4 regions of the Streptomyces sp. NPDC012474 genome follow, and region 3 is predicted to be linked to each of the others. Evidence: riboswitches for the same ligand, from Rfam matches in the RefSeq annotation. Region 3 holds a riboswitch; each other region holds the start of a gene.
What was found. A riboswitch is a leader RNA that binds a small molecule or an ion and turns the genes downstream of it on or off. The one in region 3 is predicted to bind cyclic di-AMP.

Region 1 (4,948 bases), on a different contig from region 3:
GGCGGCCGTACGGGCCGTGCCGGCACCCGTCGAGCGCTGTCGGGGCTTGCGGTGCGCTGCCACCTGGAGGCCACGTCCTTTCCTCGACCGCCGAGGGGTGCATGCGGGCGCCCGGGGGGAGCGGACGGGCGGCCTGCGCGGTCCGGCGACGGCCCGCACAGGGGGAGCGGATCGCCGCCGGACCTCTTCGGCGGTGGTGTCCGACTGCCGCCCCTGGCCCGGGCGGCGGTGGGGAGCCGGGCACCTGGTGGAGGACGCTAGGCGTCGCCGTGACGGGCCGGTGGCAGGTGTGCGGAAGTGTCTTGAGAGGACCGGCGGTGACCGTATGCGACCGTGGTCCGGCCTGGACGCCGTCGACTTAACTCAGCGTGATGATCGATGCGCCGAATCGTGAGCGAGTGACCGTGATCGGGTGCTATGGGGTGCATATGTGCATCACTGGGCCGGTGTCGGGCGGTCTCGGGACCCTGATTAGGCTCCGGCCTCATGGACGTACTCATCCACCTCTTCGTCGGCCTCCACATCATCGGCATCGCCTCGCTCCTGGGCGGCTTCCTCACCCAGATGAAGGCGATGGGCGAGGGCAGCGCCCGCTACACCCCCGCGATGCTGCACGGCGCGCTCACGATGCTGGTCACCGGTGTGATCCTGGTCGGCCTCAACCAGGCCGACGACCAGTCCGTGAACAACATCAAGATCGGCGTGAAGCTGGCCCTGCTGATCGTGATCCTCGGCCTGGTGTACGTGAAGCGGGACGACGAGAAGGTGGACAAGGGCCTCTTCGGCCTGGTCGGTCTGCTGACCACGGCGAACATCTTCATCGCCGTGCTCTGGACCTGACCCCGGAGCGCCGGGCGCCGGTCCGGGCCGAGGTGATCGCCCAGGCGGTGCACCCGAGCCACGCCGCCACCGCCATCCACAGCAGCACCTCCCCGGCGGCGTCGAGCCAGGGGACGTCCAGGGCGGCGGCGACCGCCAGGGCGGCCGCGGCCGTCACGACCGCGGCGAACACGGTCGCCCAGCGCCGCGCGTCGTAGTGGTGGCGGGGCCAGAAGAGCTCGGCGAGGAGCAGGGCGACGCAGGCGATCAGCGCGAGCACGAGCAGCGTGACGGCCGTCGTGCGCAGCGCGTCGGCGTTCTCCTCGTTCCACAGATACAGGCGCGCGCTGTCGGCGCTGAGGAGTTTCGCCCCCGCCAGTGCGGAGACGGCGAGGGCGCCGGCCGCGAGCCAGTGGTCGCCGCGCCCCTCCTCCACCTGCCGGGGCTGGAAGCGGAAGAGGGCGAAGCCGTAGAGCGCGAGGCCCAGCCAGAACAGCACCAGGGCCGCGTGGGCGAGCCAGGGCGACGTGTCGGCCGCGGCGAGCGTGGCGCCGAGCACCGCGAGCCCCTGGGTGGCCACACAGCGCAGGAACACCGTGCCGCGCCGCCCCCCGGCCTCCGCGGTGAGCAGTACCGCCCAGAGCAGCATCGCGAGAGCCAGCAGTGCCTCGGCGAGGGACTGCCGGCCCGCCGCGGAGAAGCCGGTACCCAGGACGGCGGTCGCCGCCACGGCCGTGAGCGCGGCCGGCGTCTCCGCCCGCCATCCGCCGTGTGCCCGCTGGACGAGACCCGTGGCCGCCGCCAGCCAGGCCGCGCAGGCCAGGGCGAGGGCGATGCGGGAAAGGGTTTCGTACCCCGCTGAGTCGAGACCGACCGACACGATGCCGGTCGCCAGCGCATACGTCGACCACCAGGTGGCAAACGGGGAGGGACCGGACATAGCGCCGATGCTAGAGAGCGCCGCACTCGTTCAGAGAGGGGCACGCGCGCGTGCCCCTCAAAGGTGTTGCCTCTCAAGAAGTGTGACGAGGCCTCTCAGGCCGGCCGCACCACGCTGTGGATGGCCGACTCGCCGTCGTAGTAGACCGACTCCTCGCGCACGTACGTGCCGGGCTTCGGGGCGTGGATCATCATGCCGTTGCCGATGTAGATCCCGACGTGGGTGACGTCGTCGTAGAAGAAGACCAGGTCACCGGGACGGGCCTGGGAGAGCGGGACCGTGGTGCCGGCGTTCACCTGGTCGTAGGTGGTGCGCGGCAGGGTGACGCCCGCGGCCTTCCACGCGGCCTGGGTGAGGCCGGAGCAGTCGTAGGAGCCGGGGCCGACGGCGCCCCACACGTACGGCTTGCCGATCTGGGCACGGGCGAAGGCGAGCGCCTTGTCGGCCTTGGTGGCGTAAGAGGAGTCGGCCGGGGCCGTCGCAGAGGACGAGCCGGAGCCCGCCGAACCCGACGACGAGGATCCGCTGTCCTGCTGCCGAGCGGCCTCGTCCTGCGCCTGCTGCTGGGCGGCGGCCTGCTGCCGGGCGAGCTCGTCGGCCTTGCGGGCGGCCTCCTCGCGCTTCTCCTTCTCGATCGCCGCGAGCCGGGCCTTCTCCTCGGCGGTCAGCTTCGACATCAGCTCGCGCGCGTCGGCGAGCTTGCGCTGGACGGTCGCCTTGGCGGTCTTCAGGGCGCCCTGCGACTCGGTGAGCGTCTCGAGGCTCTCGGTGGCCTCCTGGCGCTTCTTCATCGTCTCGGACTGCTGCGTGACGTAGTCGTCGACCGCGACCTTCTGACGACCGGTCATCCGGTCCATCAGCTGGGTCTGGTCGAAGTAGTCCTGCGGGGTGTCCGCGAGCAGGAACGTCGCCGTGTCCGGGGCGGCGGCACCGGTGCGGTACTGGGCGGAGGCGAAGGACCCCAGCTGCTCGCGCGCCTCGTTGAGCTTCTGGGTGCGCTTCGCGACGTCGTCGATGAGGGCGTCGGCGCGCTTGCGCTCCTTCGCCGTCTTCTCCTTGGCCGCGTTGTACTTCTCGGTCGCCGACCCCGCCTGGCGGTACAGGTCGTCGACCTTCTTCTCGACTTCCTCCAGGCTGGGCTTGTCGTCGGCCTCGGGGGCGGCGTTGGCCGACTGGGACAGCAGGGCCACGGAGGTGAGGGCCGCCGTTGCGAGGGCGGGGGTCCGTATGCCTGCCACGCGCGTACCCGTAGGACGCGACTTGCGGTGCGACGCCAAGGGAGGCGACTCCTTCCATGTTCCGCCTACCGGGTTAGCTGTCGGGTTCGGGCGGGTGGTTCGGAAGGTTTGCCCTACGGCCGTCTCCGCACAGGGAGTCGGGCCGATTCACCCCAGGTTCACGGTTGGGTCCCCGGCTCCGGCTGCCGCTGCGGCACACCGGACTCGGCGGAGGCCGCGCGGCCCGGCGACGTTCGCCGGTGGGGGTCATGCGGCCTGGTCGCACGGTAGCCAACTCGTGTGGCCCCTGTGAAGGTTGATGGGTGATATGCCCGATACATTTTCGTGACCTTGGTCATGAGTGTTGCCGAGAGTGAACGATCGGGGCGGCCTGGTCACGCTTTGTCCGCAATTACGAAGTGTGTAGCGGGGCGTGATCAAGCCGTCATGGAGGGCGACAACGCGCCGTCGGCCGGTCGGTGGGGCCCGGGCGCCCGGCGATGTTCTCAGGGCGGCGGCGGGCTGTCAGTGGGGCGCCCTAGACTCGGAGAGCGATGAGCAGCCTCTTTGACGACAGCTTCCTGGCGAACCTCCAGGCCCAGCGGGGCCCCGCGGACGAGCCCCCGCCGCCACCCGAGGACGATCACGTACCGGAGCCGATTCCGGACGATCTGTTCGGCGGGAAGTTCGACGCACCCCCGGACCGGGACGCCTACTACCGGGACGGCGCCCCGCGCCCCCCGGTGGACACCGCCGCGCTCCTGGAGGGTCTGAACGACAACCAGCGCGCCGCCGTCGTCCACTCCGGCTCCCCCCTGCTCATCGTGGCCGGTGCCGGTTCCGGCAAGACCCGGGTGCTCACGCACCGCATCGCCCACCTGCTCGCCGAGCGCGGCGTGCACCCGGGCCAGATCCTCGCGATCACCTTCACCAACAAGGCCGCCGGCGAGATGAAGGAACGCGTCGAGCAGCTCGTCGGCCCGCGCGCGAACGCCATGTGGGTCATGACGTTCCACAGCGCGTGCGTGCGCATCCTCCGCCGCGAGAGCAAGAAGCTCGGCTTCACGTCGAGCTTCTCGATCTACGACGCCGCCGATTCCAAGCGCCTGATGGCCCTGGTCTGCCGCGACCTGGACCTCGACCCCAAGCGCTTCCCGCCGAAGTCCTTCAGCGCCAAGATCAGCAACCTGAAGAACGAGCTGATCGACGAGGAGGACTTCGCCGCCCAGGCCGGCGACGGCTTCGAGAAGACCCTCGCCCAGGCCTACGCCATGTACCAGTCGCGGCTGCGCGAGGCGAACGCCCTCGACTTCGACGACCTGATCATGACGACGGTCAATCTCCTGCGCGCCTTCCCGGACGTGGCCGAGCACTACCGCCGCCGCTTCCGGCACGTGCTGGTCGACGAGTACCAGGACACCAACCACGCCCAGTACGCCCTGGTCCGCGAGCTGGTCGGCACGTCCGAGCACCCCGTCGACGTGCCGCCCGAGGCCGAGGTCCCGCCCGCCGAGCTGTGTGTCGTGGGCGACGCCGACCAGTCGATCTACGCCTTCCGCGGCGCGACGATCCGCAACATCCTCCAGTTCGAGGAGGACTACCCGGACGCGACGACCATCCTGCTCGAACAGAACTACCGCTCCACGCAGACGATCCTCAGCGCCGCCAACGCGGTCATCGAGCGCAACGAGTCCCGCCGTCCCAAGAACCTGTGGACCAAGGCCGGCTCCGGTGCCCGGATCACCGGCTACGTCGCCGACACCGAGCACGACGAGGCGCAGTTCGTCGCCGACGAGATAGACCGCCTCACGGACGCCGGCGAGGCCAAGGCCGGCGACGTCGCCGTCTTCTACCGGACCAACGCCCAGTCCCGTGTCTTCGAAGAGGTCTTCATCCGCGTCGGCCTGCCCTACAAGGTCGTCGGTGGCGTCCGCTTCTACGAGCGCAAGGAGGTCCGGGACGTCCTGGCCTA
Region 2 (4,948 bases), on a different contig from region 3:
CGATGCCAAGCAGGCACTTGCCGACAGCCGGCTCTCCAAGAACCCCGCGCATCACGACGAACCGGCGCACGCCAAGGGCAAGACCGGGATCCCGGGGGAGCGCAAGGCCGAGCTGATGACGCATCTGCTCAACATCGACCCGCCGGACCACACCCGGCTGCGCCGGCTGGTGTCCAGGGCGTTCACCCCGCGCCGGGTCGCCGAGTTCGCGCCACGGGTACAGGAGCTCACCGACACCCTCATCGACGGGTTCGCGCGGAAGGGATCCGCCGACCTGATCCACGAGTTCGCCTTCCCGCTCCCCATCTACGCCATCTGCGACCTGCTCGGCGTCCCGCGGGAGGACCAGGACGACTTCCGCGACTGGGCGGGCATGATGATCCGCCACCAGGGCGGGCCCCGGGGCGGTGTGGCGCGGTCCGTGAAGAAGATGCGCGGCTACCTCGCCGACCTCATCCACCGCAAGCGCGAGGTGCTTCCCGCCGAGCCCGCTCCCGGCGAGGACCTCATCTCCGGTCTCATCCGCGCCTCCGACCATGGCGAGCACCTCACCGAGAACGAGGTGGCGGCCATGGCTTTCATCCTGCTGTTCGCCGGTTTCGAGACCACCGTGAACCTGATCGGCAACGGCACCTACGCCCTGCTCACCCACCCCGGGCAGCGCGCACGGCTCCAGGCGTCCCTCGCCGCCGGGGAGACCGGCCTCCTGGAGACCGGCGTCGAGGAACTCCTGCGCTACGACGGCCCCGTCGAACTCGCCACCTGGCGCTTCGCCACGCAGCCGCTCACCCTCGCCGGGCAGCGCATCGAGGCGGGCGACCCCGTCCTGGTGGTCCTGGCCGCCGCGGACCGCGACCCGGAGCGGTTCGCCGATCCGGACGCGCTGGACCTCTCCCGCCGCGACAACCAGCACCTCGGGTACGGCCACGGCATCCACTACTGCCTCGGAGCGCCGCTCGCCCGGCTGGAGGGCCAGACCGCGCTCGCCACGCTCCTGACCCGCCTCCCGGACCTCCGGCTCGCGGCGGATCCGGCCGAGCTCAGATGGCGTGGCGGCCTCATCATGCGAGGGCTGCGCACCCTGCCGGTGGAGTTCGCGCCTTCCGGAAGTGACGAAACATCAGACCTGTGATCTTCACGTGATCTGCGCGGCATGAACTTGTGACAAGTGATCGACTGCCGATACGTTCACCCATCAACGCGGCGGGGAATCACGCCGCCTCGGTCACTGCTGTCTCGCGAAAGGTCTCCGTATGCTCTCCGGGAACGGTCGGCACCGCCGCCCCCGCCAGGCTCCGGCTCTCCTCGTGGCGGCCGGAGTGACCGGCTCCGCCATCGCGATCCCGCTCCTCGGGGCATCCGGTGCCAGCGCGGCCGACGGCACGACCTGGGACCGGGTCGCGGACTGCGAGACCGGCGGCGCCTGGAGCCAGAACAGCGGCAACGGCTACTACGGCGGCCTGCAGTTGTCCCAGGAGGACTGGGAGAAGCACGGCGGCCTCGACTACGCCGCGAGCGCCGATCTGGCCAGCCGCTCCCAGCAGATAGCCGTGGCCGAGAGAATCCTCGCCGGCCAGGGGGTCGGCGCGTGGCGTACCTGCGGGCTGCTCTCGGGGCTCGAGCAGGGCAAGGGATCGGAATCATCCGGCTCGTCCGAATCATCCGGCGAGGTGGACTCACCCGGATTGCTCGATTCGCTGGGTTCATCCCCTTCTGAGGGTCCTTCTTCATCTCCGTCGCCCGAGGCGTCGTCGCCTTCGAAGGACGAAACCGCCAAGAGCGACAAGTCGCCCGAATCCGAGGGCTCGTCGCAGGACCGGCAGCCCGAGGGCTCTCCGTCGGCCACCTCCGAGGACGGCAAGTCGGGCGACTCGCGGCAGGGTGACGACTCCTCGGCGTCGTCCGGCACCGGCTCCGGCCGCCATCGCGGTCCCAGCGCGGAGGAAACCCGCGCGCCCGAGGGTGACCGTACGGAGAAGTCCACGGGGCGTCACTCCGGGTCCGCCGACGAGAGTTCCGGCTACGCGTCCGAAGGTGCCTACATCGTGGGTGTCGGCGACAGTCTCTGGTCCATCGCCGACGCCCTTCGGGTCAGCGGCGGATGGCACGCGCTCTACGAGGGCAACGAGAACGCGGTCGGCACCGACCCGAACCTCATCCACCCCGGTCAGGCGCTCACGGTCGAGGGCGAAGCGGACGAGAGGTAGCTGTTCGGGCAGTGCGGAAACGGGGGACGAACTCACCGCGAAACCGGGTGAGTTCACGTCACCTTTCGCGCCGAATGTCCCGTATAAGCCCGGTGAGAGATAGATCTCAGAAGCCCTGATCGTCTTTGAAATTCCGTGGATCGCGTGTCTACGGTCGTGACCGCTCGTCACCGCGAGCCCCGGCTGCCGCAACGCCGAATCCTGCCAGCGGCCGTACGGGAACAGTCGTCGCGTCAAGCGCCGTAGGCAGGAGCGGGGGACCCAAGGTAAGTGCCCGACCGGCCGGTTGTGCCGGAAGGGCTTGGGGTGAAGCCGTGTCCCGGGAGGGGCGCGGCCGGGCAACTCAACCGGCCCGAACCCGACAGCTCACCTCGCAGGCGTCGGTGAGGGGATCTCTCCATGCTGTTTTCCGGCAAGGGCACGCACCGCCGTCCGTCCAAGGCCTCTCGGGTCATCGCCATCGCCGGTGTCACCGGTGCCGCCGTCGCCGCCCCGCTGATGGCGGCCGGCAACGCTTCCGCCGCCACCGCCTCCGAGTGGGACGCCGTCGCCCAGTGCGAGTCCGGCGGCAACTGGTCCATCAACACCGGCAACGGCTACTACGGCGGTCTGCAGTTCTCCGCCTCCACCTGGTCCGGCTACGGGGGCAGCAAGTACGCCTCCACCGCCGACCAGGCCACCAAGGCCCAGCAGATCGAGATCGCCGAGAAGGTCCTCGCGGGCCAGGGCAAGGGCGCCTGGCCGGTCTGCGGCAAGGGCCTGTCGAGCGCCGGCTACACCGGCGGCGGCTCCGCCGACGACTCCGGCAGCTCCTCGCAGAGCCAGCAGAGCACCGAGACCCGCCAGAGCGAGCAGCAGCCCGCCTCCCGCTCCGACGAGCGTCCGGCCGCCAAGAAGACCGTCACCACCCCGACCGGCAAGAAGGTCAAGAAGGGCGACGGCGAGTACAAGGTCGTCAAGGGCGACACCCTCAGCTCGATCGCCGCGGACCAGAAGGTCAAGGGCGGCTGGGAGAAGCTGTACCAGCTGAACAAGGACATCATCGACGATGCCAACCTCATCTACGTGGGCCAGCAGCTGCACCTGAAGTAGGCAGCGGCCCAACCGGCCCGCCCAGGGCCACGGGCTCCCCGCTCCGGTGCGTCATCCCCCGTACGCGCCGGAGCGGGGTTTTTTCTGCCCGACTTCGCGAACCGGCTTTGTTCCGTTCGGAAACAATTTGCTCTCGGTTCTGTCCATGGGGTGGGCGACCCGGTGGCCGATCGGCCGGAGCCGGTTAGGCTCATGTCGCGAGCCACCACGGCCCGCACCTCGCCGGGTCCACGCGACCCGCGTACCCGCGTCACATAAGAAGGAGATGCTCGTGCCGTCCATCGACGTCGTCGTAGCCCGGGAAATCCTGGACTCCCGAGGCAACCCCACGGTCGAGGTCGAGGTCGGCCTCGACGACGGCAGCACGGGTCGTGCCGCCGTCCCGTCCGGCGCCTCCACGGGCGCCTTCGAGGCCATCGAGCTCCGCGACGGCGACTCGAACCGCTACCTCGGCAAGGGCGTGGAGAAAGCCGTCCTCGCGGTCATCGAGCAGATCGGTCCGGAGCTGGTCGGCTACGACGCCACCGAGCAGCGCCTGATCGACCAGGCCATGTTCGACCTGGACGCCACCGACAACAAGGGCTCCCTCGGCGCCAACGCCATCCTCGGCGTCTCCCTCGCCGTCGCCCACGCCGCCTCCGAGGCCAGCGACCTGCCGCTGTTCCGCTACCTGGGCGGCCCCAACGCGCACCTGCTTCCGGTGCCGATGATGAACATCCTGAACGGCGGCTCGCACGCCGACTCCAACGTGGACATCCAGGAGTTCATGATCGCCCCGATCGGCGCGGAGTCCTTCTCCGAGGCCCTGCGCTGGGGCGCCGAGGTCTACCACACGCTGAAGAAGGTCCTGAAGTCGAAGGGCCTGGCCACCGGCCTCGGCGACGAGGGCGGCTTCGCCCCGAACCTCGGCTCCAACCGCGAGGCCCTCGACCTCATCCTCGAGGCCGTGAAGGAAGCCGGTTACACCCCCGGCGAGCAGATCGCCCTGGCGCTCGACGTCGCCGCGTCCGAGTTCTACAAGGACGGCGTCTACACCTTCGAGGGCAAGGAGCGCTCGGCGGCCGAGATGACCGAGTACTACGCGGAGCTCGTCGACGCGTACCCGCTCGTCTCCATCGAGGACCCGCTGTTCGAGGACGACTGGGACGGCTGGAAGGCCCTGACCGACAAGCTCGGCGACAAGGTCCAGATCGTCGGTGACGACCTGTTCGTCACCAACCCCGAGCGCCTCGCCCGCGGCATCGAGGAGGGCGCGGCCAACGCGCTCCTGGTCAAGGTCAACCAGATCGGATCGCTGACCGAGACCCTGGACGCCGTCGAGCTGGCCCAGCGCAACGGCTTCAAGTGCATGATGTCCCACCGCTCCGGCGAGACCGAGGACGTCACGATCGCCGACCTGGCCGTCGCCACCAACTGCGGCCAGATCAAGACCGGCGCCCCGGCCCGCTCCGAGCGCGTCGCCAAGTACAACCAGCTGCTGCGCATCGAGGAGATCCTCGACGACGCCGCGGTCTACGCCGGCCGCAGCGCGTTCCCGCGCTTCAAGGGCTGACCGCGAAAGGCCCGACCCGTAAGAGGCAGCGTCGTACGTACGTCCCCGTACCCGGTCCCGTACCGTGTCCGGGGACGTACGCGCGTATGACGGTGGA
Region 3 (4,948 bases):
CCGCGTCGCGTTCCCGCTCGGCGGGCTGCTCCTCGCGATGGGCATGCACGCGATGTGGAACGGCTCGTCGGCGTTCGGCGAGTACGGGTTCTTCGCCGTGTACGCGGCGTTCATGGTGCCCATCTTCGGGCTGCTGACGTGGCTGGTGATCTGGACCCGGCAGCGGGAGCTGAAGACCGTACGGGCGGAGCTGCCCGCCTACGCCTCGGCCGGCTGGCTGACCCCTGCCGAGCCGTACGCGCTCGGCTCGATGCGGGCCCGGCGGATCGCCCGCCAGCACGCCCGCCGTCACGTGGGCAGGGCGGCGGCGCGGGAGGTGGCGCGGTACGAGGCGTACGCGACGTCCCTGGCGTTCCTGCGGCACCGGGCCCGGCGTGGCCGCGCCGGGCCCGGCTTCGCCGTACGGGAGCGGGAACTGCTCGGCGAACTGTGGCGGCGCCGGGAGGTGGCCCGACCCGCGCTGGACCACGCGGCGCGGATCACCGCCCCTCCGGTCCCGGTGTCGGCCCCGCCCTGGCCGGTGTACGGGGTGTACGGGTACGACCCACAGCCGACGCCGTACCCCGCGTACAACCCGTACCGCTCCTAGGGGTCCTTTCACCATGCCCGTCCGGGTCGGACGCTCATGGTGAAAGGCCGCCCTCTTAGCTGCCTGTCGTGTCCATCAGGCCGAAGCCTGCGTGAGCCGCCCGATCTCGGTCTCCGACAGCGTCAGCTCGCCGACGCCGGTCAGTGCGGGCAGCTGCTCCACCGTCCGCGCGGAGGCGATCGGCGCCACCACCGTCGGCTGGGCGGCGAGCCAGGCCAGAGCCACGGTGGCCACGGGCGCGTCGTGCGCCGCGGCGATGTCGTCGAGGGCGGCGAGCACCCGTCGCCCCCGCTCGGTCTCCAGGTGCTTGGCCGCGCTCCCCGCCCGCGCGCTCTCGACCGCCGCACCGGCCCGGTACTTGCCCGTGAGGAAGCCGGACGCGAGGGCGAAGTACGGCACGGCGGCCAGGCCGGCCCGCTCGGCGAGATCCTGGAGCTCACCCTCGTAGGTGTCGCGGGATACCAGGTTGTAGTGGGGCTGAAGGGCTACGTACCGGGCGAGCCCTTCGCGGTCGGAGAACTCCAGGGACGCCCGCAGCCGCTCGGCGGAGATGTTGGAGGCGGCGATGTGCCGCACCTTGCCGGCCTTCACGAGGGTGTCGAGCGCGCCGATGATCTCCTCGACGGGCACGTCGGGCTGATCGAAGTGCGTGTAGTACAGGTCGATGTAGTCGGTGCCGAGGCGCCGCAGGGAGGCGTCGGCGGCTGCCGTGATGGTGGCGGCGGACAGGCCGCGGAACTCGGGGTGCTGGCTGACCTTGGTGGCGACGACGACGTCCGCCCGGTTGCCGCGGGACTTCAGCCACTTGCCGAGCACGGTCTCGGACTCACCGCCCTGGTTGCCCTCGACCCAGGCCGAGTAGGAGTCGGCGGTGTCTACGAAGTTGCCGCCGGCGGCGGTGTAGGCGTCGAGGACGGCGAACGACTGGGCCTCGTCGGCGGTCCAGCCGAAGACGTTGCCGCCGAGGGCGAGCGGGAAGACGTCGAGGCCGGAAGGGCCGAGCTTGCGCAGAGAAGTCATACCGCACGTCAACGCCCGTACCGAAGCGGCCCATTCCACGGGGGACGCAAAGACCCTGTGAACACTCCTGCCGCGGCACGACGTTCCGGCACGCGCTCCGGCCCTGCCGTGCACGCCCCGGACATGAGGCGGCCCTGACGTCGGGGGGTCGTCGTCAGGGCCGCCGGTGCTTCAACGGGTGGGTACGGCTTACGGGTTCAGTCCCTTGCCCCGCAGCCACGCCATCGGGTCGATGCCGCTCGTGGAGCCGCCGGAGTGGACCTCCAGGTGAAGGTGGGCCCCGGTGACGTTGCCGGTGGCGCCCACACGGCCGATGACCTCGCCCGTGCTGACCTTCTGGCCGACGCTGACGCCGATGGAGGACTGGTGCGCGTACCAGATCTCGGTGCCGTCATCGAGGGTGAGGACGGTCTTGTAGCCGTACGAGCCGTTCCAGCCGGCCTCGGTGATGGTGCCGCTGTGCACGGCCTTGATCGGCGTGCCCGTGGGGGCGGCGAAGTCCAGGCCCGTGTGGTAGCCGGAGGACCAGTAGGCGCCGGCCTGGCCGAAGCTGGAGGTGATGGTGTACGAGGAGGTCGGCAGGGTGAACTGCTTGGCCAGGGCGGCGAGACGCTCGGCCTCGGCCTTCTTCCTGGCCTCCTCCTCCGCCTTCTTCTTGGCCTCGGCGGCCTTGTCCTTGGCTTCCTTCTCCGCCTTGGCGACCGCTTCCGCGGCGGCCTTCTGGGCGGCGGCCGCGGCGTCCTCGGCGGCCTTGGTCTCGATCTGGTCCTGCTGGTGCTCGACCTGGGCCATGATCCGGGCGCGCAGTGCCTCGCCGGCACCGGCGCCGGAGGTGCCCTTGGTCTGCTCGGTGGCGGCCGCGGCGGTGCCGAGGCTGCTGAGCGGAGTGGCGGAACCTTCGGGGGTGTCGTCGTCCGAGATGAGGGAACCCACCGAGGGCAGGTCCGGGACGGAGATGGACACCGGGGGCTTGCCGGTCTGGGCGCTGGCCATGCCGCCGGCACCCACGGCGGCTATGACGCCGACGCCCAGGACGGTGGAGCTGCGGGCGAGGCCTCCGCCGCGCTGCTTGGTGACACGATGCCGGCCACGGACGGGACGGATGGACTCCTCGGTGGGGTTCCACTCCTGGAACGGGCCCTCTTCGGTGGGCTGATTGCCGTAGCCGAAGGTGTCGGTGTCGCGCTTCGGCGCGAGCGGGGCCGCGGGGGCAGGCCGGTTGGACGCCACGTGGGCGTGCTCCTTTCCTTCCTTCTCGCCTACCGGGTTAGCTGACGGGTTCGGAGCAGGAAGGTCTCCTACGCGCGTATACCGGCCGTGCTTCCACGGTGGTATACGCCCGATTCACCCCAAGTGGTGGTTCCCCGGTTCCCTTTCGGGATTCGGCGCGTGCGCACGGAGCCGCCTTCTGTGACGGCTGGGACGACCGCGCTGCGTTATCGAACGTTAATAGACGCGCGAGGGGTATTCCAGCGATTCCGCTTGATCATTAACCTTTTTCGCGCGGACTTACCTGCCATGACCGGAGTAAATCGGGCGAGTTGACCGCTTCGCAAGTGACTGAGGAGTTTTGACGGGGCGTCAGTTCCCGCGCGGAACGGGGTGGTTCACTCACCGAGCGTAATGGGGTACGGGGGAAATGACCGAGGGCCGGAATCCTTTTTGGATTCCGGCCCTCGGCCTTCAGTAGCGGGGACAGGATTTGAACCTGCGACCTCTGGGTTATGAGCCCAGCGAGCTACCGAGCTGCTCCACCCCGCGTCGTTGTGTCTCCAGTGTACGCCATCCGCGGGACCACTCGTGCACACCCACCGATCGGCCCGTGCTCAGCCCGGTAGGTGGTGGTTCGGGGCCTTGGCCCGCTCCTCGTGCTCGGGGAGGACGACGACCTCCACTCCCCCGGCTGCCAGGACGCCGCTGCCGTCGGCGTCCGTCACGAAGGTGCCGGGCTCACGCCAGGCCGTGACCACGCGCCGTACGCCGGCGTCGAGGATCAGCCGGGCGCAGGGTGCGGGGCGGGAGGCGCGGCGGGCGCACGGCTCCAGGCTGCTGTACACCGTCGCGCCGGGCAGGCGCGGGTCGGCGGGGTCGAGCTTCGCCAGGGCCGCCTCCTCGGCGTGCACGACCGGGTCGCCCGCCTCGCGGGAGTGGCCGCGGGCCAGTTCCGTGCCGTCGGCCGCGACCACGACGGCCCCCACGCTGAACGCCGTGTCCGACGGCGGGCAGCGGTCGGCCAGTTCGCAGGCCAGGGCCAGCCAGTGGTGGTCGGCGGCGGCGGGCAGGGCGCCGGTGCCCGGCGCGGTCGGCTCGTAGCGCATGAGGACCACGTCCTCGATCCGCCGCGACTCCAGCAGCCGGAGCCGGCCGCCCTGGTAGCCGCCGGGGCCGAAGAGGCGGGGCGCCCCCGGGTCGCCCACGAAGAGGGGTGCGAGGACCAGCTGGAGTTCGTCGGCCAGGCCCTGGGTGAGGAGCTGGGTGTGGATCAGGCCGCCGCCCTCGACCATGAGCCGCCGCACGCCCCGGACGTCGTGCAGGTGTGTGAGCAGCCGCCGCCAGTCGAGGTCGGCGCCGAGCGGGACGACATCGGTGGCGAGGCCGAGGGCGCGGGCGCGTTCGGCGCCCCGGTCCGTCGTGTAGAGGACCTTCTCGCCGCCGGTGTGCCAGAAGCGGGCGTCCGGGTCGAGGTCGCCGGAGCCGCTGACCGTGACCTTCAGGGGGTACTCCGGTTTTCCGGCGGCCCGGCGGGCGGCCCGGCGTTCCTCCGAGTTCACCAGGAGCCGCGGGTTGTCCGCGCGGACGGTGCCGGCGCCGATCAGGATGGCGTCGACACCGGCCCGGACCTCGTCGACCCGGTCGAAGTCGGCCGGGCTCGACAGGAGCAGGCGGTCGGGTCCGGTGTCGTCCAAGTAGCCGTCGAGGGAGACGGCGGCGGACAGCAGGACGTACGGGTGAGGCATCGACGCTCCGCGGCTGGTCGGGACGGCGGGACCGACAGGGCCCCAAGGCGGGCTTGGTTCAAGTTTTAAACAAACCTACACTGGGGGCATGACGACTCGCTGGCTCACCCCCGAGGAGCAACGCGCCTGGCGCGCCTACGTCGCCGCCTCGCTGCTCCTGGAGGACGCGATCGACCGGCAGCTCCAGCAGGACGCCGGCATGCCGCACCTGTACTACTCCATCCTGTCCGTCCTGTCGGAGTCCCCGGAGCGGCGGTTGCGGATGACCGATCTCGCCGAGCGGCTGAAGATCACACGCAGCCGGCTGACGTACGCGGTGACGCGGCTGGAGAAGGACGGCCTGCTGCGGCGCGAGGCCTGCCGGTACGACAAGCGGGGCAGC
Region 4 (4,948 bases), on a different contig from region 3:
CTTCTCCACGAAGGAGCAGCTGGTCGCCGCCGCGTTCCGGCACGCGGCGGAGGGCGACCTGGCACATCTGCGCAAGCTGCTCGGCCGCCGCTCACCCGCGCTGCGCCGGCTGCGGTCGGCCGTACGGTGGTACGCCCCGACCGGGCAGGCCAAGGGCTGGCGGCTGTGGATCGAGGGCTGGGCGGCGGCGCTGCGCGATCCGACGCTGCGGGAGGTCGCCCAGGACCTCGACCGGCAGTGGAAGGCGGCCCTCGGCGAGGTCATCGCGGAGGGCGTGGCCGCCGGCGAGTTCCGCTGCCCGGACCCGGCCGGTACGGCCCTGCGTCTCACCGCCCTCCTCGACGGCCTCGCCGTCCAGCTGACGTCCTACGGCGCGGTGCCGCGATCGCGGGCCCAGGAATGGGTGGAGGAGGCGCTGATCCGTGAGCTGGGCCTGGCCCGTGAAGAGCGGCTGACCCCTTAGGGCCTGTCGTTCGCATCACGCCGCAGACGCGGCTGCGACGCCTGCGGGCGGCGCCGGTTCCGACCGGCGCCGCCCGCACGCGCAGGAGCCGCTCTCACGCCACCGATGCGATCCGCATCCTGATGTCGTCCGGCGACAGCGCCCCCTTGGCCGTCACATGGTCGCCCGACGACTCCCCGCGCAGCCGGCGCCCGATCCACGGCACCAGGAACTCGCGCGCCCACGCGACGTTGTCCCGCCGCGCGTCGAGTACGCCGCGCGGGGGCAGCGGAGGCCACTCCTGCTCGGGGTCGGCCGGCACCTCGAGGCCGAGCACCTGGCCCGCGCGGAGCGCCACGCGCGTGTGCCCCTCGGGCGACAGGTGCAGCCGGTCCGCGTCCCAGGCCCTGCGGTCTCGCACGCTGCGCAGGGACCACAGGTCGAGCACGGGGCAGCCGTACCGGTCGGCGATGGCCCGGACGTGTCCGTTGTACGTGGCGATCTTGCCGCGCAGGTGCTTGAGCACGGGCACGCCACGGGTGTCGAAGCCGGTCGTCACCATGACCGTGCCGGACACGGCGGTGAGCTGGGCCAGAGCACGCTCGAAGCGCTCGGCCACCTCGTCCGGGTCGGTGCCCGGCCGGATGATGTCGTTGCCCCCGGCGCAGAACGAGACGAGGTCCGGGGCCATGTCGACGGCCCGCGGAACCTGGTCCGCCACGATCTGGTCGAGGAGTTTTCCGCGTACGGCGAGATTGGTGTATCGGAAGTCGCCCTCGGGCCTGCGGTCGGCGAGCAGGACGGCGAACCGGTCGGCCCAGCCGACGAACGCCCCGTCGGGGCCGGGATCACCGACGCCCTCGGTGAAGCTGTCCCCCACCGCCACGTACGACCCGATCACTGCTCTGCTGTCATTCTTCGAATCGTCTGCCACAGCAGCTCATGATTCACCTTCGAATGTGACCTACGCGACCGTAGGAAGGGATTGACGGGCGGTGAGATAAGCCACTCCCAAAGCGTTCGCAAACTCCGGAATACACCGCTTGTCAGGGATGTTTCGGGGTGAGCCGCCAGACCCGGAATCCACTGATCCGGAAATGGCTCCAGACGGTCCGGAAGGCGAAGTGGCCGCTCGTGTAGGGCTGTGGGTCGGTGTGGTCGAAGACGAGCCGCCCGTTGTTCCACCACCGGACCGTCGAGCCGTCGGAGACGATCCGGACCCGGTTGGGCTCGTTCGGGACCAGCAGCGGTTCGGTGTAGTCGAACACCAGGGGGCGGACGCCGGGTTCGCCGACGTAGCGGCGCAGCCGGGTCGTGGTGTTGTAGTTGGCCCCGTACCCCGCGTAGTACGTCGTGAGGTGGTCGTACTCGTCGAGGGCGCCGCCGCGCGCAGTCGCGAAGAGGTCGCCCGGGGAGCGTACGTCGGTCGCGTTCCAGAAGTTGTTGAGGTCCGAGACCCGGTCGTTGACCCCGCCGTCGGAGACGGGGGTCGCGGTGTACTCGAGGACGTACGGCCCTTCGAGCCGCTGCCTGAACCACACGGTCGCGCCGCTCGGCACGTCGATCTCCAGGATGCCGCGGGAGGCGGTGACGGCGCCGCCGTCCTGGAGTTCGGTGACCCACTGGCCGAGGCCGTGGCAGAAGTCGTCGCGGGCGAGGAGGCGACGGTGACGGGGTGCGGCGTGCGCGGCGGCCGTGGGGGCGAGGGCCGCCAGGGCGGCTCCGGCGGCCAGGGCTCCGAACGCTCTGCGGGTGGTCGGCACGGGACACAGCTCCTCGGGAAGACTCTGGAAAGCGCTTGCACTCCGGGCGGGATCACTCTGTCCCAACTGCCGCCGCATGTCGATCCCTTGACACGGCCGACCGTGCGCACACGTCGAAGGCCGGACCCGGGGATCGGGGTCCGGCCTTCGGCCGCGTGTCAGGCAGGTGGTCGTGCGGCCGGTCAGCCGACGGAGACGCCGTGCGAGCGCAGGAAGGCGACCGGGTCCATGTCCGAGCCGTAGTCCGGCGTGGTGCGGATCTCGAAGTGCAGGTGCGGTCCGGTCACGTTGCCCGTCGCGCCCGACAGGCCGACCTGCTGCCCGGCGGTCACGGTCTGGCCGGCCGAGACGGAGAGCTGGGACAGGTGGGCGTACTGGGCGTAGTGGCCGTCGGCGAGCTTGATGACGACCTGGTTGCCGTAGGCGCCGCCCCAGCCGGCGGAGACGACCGTGCCGGCGCCGACGGCCTTGAGGGAGGTGCCGGTCGGGACGACGAAGTCGACACCGGTGTGGTAGCCGCTGGACCACATGCTGCCGGACATGCGGTACGGGGTGCTGACGGTGGCACCGGCGACCGGGAGGCTGTAGCCGCCGGCGTTGCTCTCGGCGGCGGGCTTGGCGGCGGCCGGCTTCGCGGCGGTCTCCGCCTGCGCGGAGGACTCGCCGGCGGACGGCTGGGAGGCCGGGGGCTTCGGGGCGGAGGCCTTCGGCGCGGACGGGGCCGAGGACTGCGGCGCGCTCGCCGCCTGCTTGCCGATCGACAGCTTCAGACCCGGGTGGATCAGCGACGGGTCGGAGCCGACGGCGTCACGGTTGTCGGCGTAGAGCTTCTTCCAGCCGCCGCTGACGTTCTGATCGTCGGCGATCTTCGCGAGATAGTCGCCGGCCTGCACGGTGTACGTGCGGGCGCCGGTCGCCTTTTCGGCGGCCTTCTTCTCGGCCGCCGGGGCCGACTGGACGGCCTTTTCGGGAGCCGACTGCGGGGTGGCGGCATGGGCGCCGGCGGCCCCCATGAGCGGCAGCGCGAGAGCGGCTCCGCCGGTTCCGGCGACGGCGATGGAGCGGGTGAAACGCTGGGCTTTGGGACGGCGGTGCTTACCCTTCGCGGGCATGGCGAATTCCTCTCCGTCGCCTGCGAGGTGAGCTGTCGGGTGCGGGCTGGAGATGCCCGGCCGCGCCTGGGCGCGGCTTAACCCCAAGCCGTTCCGGGAACCGGAACAGGCGTCTTACCTGTGGGTCCCCCGCTCCTGCCGTACGTCGGGTCAGTGTGTGCGGGCTCCGGTCGGCGGCAGGATTAGGCGTCCGTCCGGATTGGTGTGGAACGTAAGCGACCAGGACGCAAACGGACAAGCTTGCGGTTGCCCGTGACGGTGTTTCTCTTGACGCGTCGACACATCCGCGGTCACCGAGCGTGGATTACCGATCTCCCGCTTTTCCCAACCGCCCTGAACAATGCGTGAATTACGTGAACATGGCGACAACAGATCGTCACGAATATGACGATGGTCACGCACCCCGACCTCATCTCCTTTACGATCGGGGCACGTTATCCCTAAGCGGCTCAATCGCCCTATTCGGACAGAACGCCTACTTCCGCTTAAGACGGACGACCACGGCGTTCAGATCCCCTCGCAGGCCGACCCGCAGTCCGTGATGAAGCAGCACGGCCCCGCGGTGGACTTCACCCGTTTCGAGGCATTCGTACGACGCGGTCGGGTCGAGGGCACGCATCCGGAGCGCAGGTACGGGCTCGCCGTAGCGCTGCGCCTGGAGCCAGGCGAGGACGACCGTCTCGTCGCCGAGGACGTACTGCACCGCGCTCAGCCCGCCCCGCGGGGGACGCAGCCGGTACTGGTCGCCGCGCTGCACCACGGGCCGGATCCCCTTGTAGAGCCCCACCCACTCCCGCGCCTCGGCGAGCTCCTCCCGCGTCCACCGCGTGAGATCGCCGCCGACCCCCAGCACCCCGGCCATGGCGCTGACGAACCGGAACCGCAGGGAGCTGGCCCGCCGATTGAGCATGGCGTTCGGACTGTCGGTGACCCAGGCGGCCATGACCCGGGCCGGATGGATCTGGCTGAAGCCGTGCTGGATGGCGAGCCGGTCGAGCGGGTCGGTGTTGTCGGAGGTCCACACCTGGTCCGTGCGGCTCAGCACACCGAGGTCGATCCGCCCGCCGCCGCCCGAGCAGGACTCGAAGGCCACGCCGGGGTGGGCGGCCCGCAACCGGTCCAGCAGGGCGTACAGGCCGTGCACGTGGTCGACCCACAGCCGCTGCGGGTAGGGGTCGTCCGGCCAGCCGGCGTCGGTGAAGCAGCGATTGAAGTCCCACTTGACGTAGTCGACCGGCGCTCGGGAGAGGAGCCCGTCGAGCTGCTCCCACAGGTACTCCCGGACGTCCTCGCGGGCGAGGTTGAGTACGAGCTGATTGCGGAACTCCGTCCGCTTTCGTCCCGGTTGGTACTGCACCCAGTCGGGGTGCGCGCGGTACAGGTCGCTGTCCGGGTTGACCATCTCGGGCTCGACCCAGATCCCGAACTGCATGCCGAGGCCGTGCACGTGGTCGGCGAGGGGCTTCAGCCCGCCTGGGAAGCGGTCGGGGTTGGGGCTCCAGTCGCCGAGCCCGGCCCGGTCGCTGGTGCGCGCCCCGAACCAGCCGTCGTCGACCACGAAGAGCTCGACACCCATGGCGGCCGCCCGCTCGGCGAGCGCCCGCTGCTGCTCCTCGGAGATGTCGAACTCG

Region 1: another riboswitch for cyclic di-AMP. It lies ahead of ACFY9S_RS09900 (NlpC/P60 family protein); the one in region 3 lies ahead of ACFY9S_RS07995 (peptidoglycan DD-metalloendopeptidase family protein).
Region 2: another riboswitch for cyclic di-AMP. It lies ahead of ACFY9S_RS33145 (transglycosylase family protein); the one in region 3 lies ahead of ACFY9S_RS07995 (peptidoglycan DD-metalloendopeptidase family protein).
Region 4: another riboswitch for cyclic di-AMP. It lies ahead of ACFY9S_RS11670 (peptidoglycan DD-metalloendopeptidase family protein); the one in region 3 lies ahead of ACFY9S_RS07995 (peptidoglycan DD-metalloendopeptidase family protein).

What each region holds. Positions count from the first base shown of each region.
Region 1 covers NZ_JBIBEP010000003.1:364,094-369,041, forward strand. The annotation lists gene ACFY9S_RS09885 (NlpC/P60 family protein) at 1-63, opposite strand, end outside; gene ACFY9S_RS09890 (hypothetical protein) at 487-840, shown strand; gene ACFY9S_RS09895 (hypothetical protein) at 818-1,759, opposite strand; gene ACFY9S_RS09900 (NlpC/P60 family protein) at 1,855-3,036, opposite strand; cyclic di-AMP (ydaO/yuaA leader) riboswitch at 3,045-3,217, opposite strand; gene pcrA (DNA helicase PcrA) at 3,531-4,948, shown strand, end outside.
Region 2 covers NZ_JBIBEP010000020.1:47,111-52,058, reverse strand. The annotation lists gene ACFY9S_RS33155 (cytochrome P450) at 1-1,132, shown strand, start outside; gene ACFY9S_RS33150 (transglycosylase family protein) at 1,254-2,207, shown strand; cyclic di-AMP (ydaO/yuaA leader) riboswitch at 2,436-2,602, shown strand; gene ACFY9S_RS33145 (transglycosylase family protein) at 2,607-3,299, shown strand; gene eno (phosphopyruvate hydratase) at 3,571-4,851, shown strand.
Region 3 covers NZ_JBIBEP010000002.1:671,242-676,189, reverse strand. The annotation lists gene ACFY9S_RS08005 (PrsW family glutamic-type intramembrane protease) at 1-589, shown strand, start outside; gene ACFY9S_RS08000 (aldo/keto reductase) at 665-1,609, opposite strand; gene ACFY9S_RS07995 (peptidoglycan DD-metalloendopeptidase family protein) at 1,799-2,839, opposite strand; cyclic di-AMP (ydaO/yuaA leader) riboswitch at 2,851-3,007, opposite strand; tRNA gene ACFY9S_RS07990 (tRNA-Met) at 3,297-3,370, opposite strand; gene ACFY9S_RS07985 (dihydrofolate reductase family protein) at 3,436-4,566, opposite strand; gene ACFY9S_RS07980 (MarR family transcriptional regulator) at 4,655-4,948, shown strand, end outside.
Region 4 covers NZ_JBIBEP010000004.1:213,233-218,180, forward strand. The annotation lists gene ACFY9S_RS11655 (TetR family transcriptional regulator C-terminal domain-containing protein) at 1-463, shown strand, start outside; gene ACFY9S_RS11660 (SGNH/GDSL hydrolase family protein) at 558-1,343, opposite strand; gene ACFY9S_RS11665 (DUF6250 domain-containing protein) at 1,489-2,205, opposite strand; gene ACFY9S_RS11670 (peptidoglycan DD-metalloendopeptidase family protein) at 2,388-3,317, opposite strand; cyclic di-AMP (ydaO/yuaA leader) riboswitch at 3,322-3,483, opposite strand; gene ACFY9S_RS11675 (alpha-galactosidase) at 3,793-4,948, opposite strand, start outside.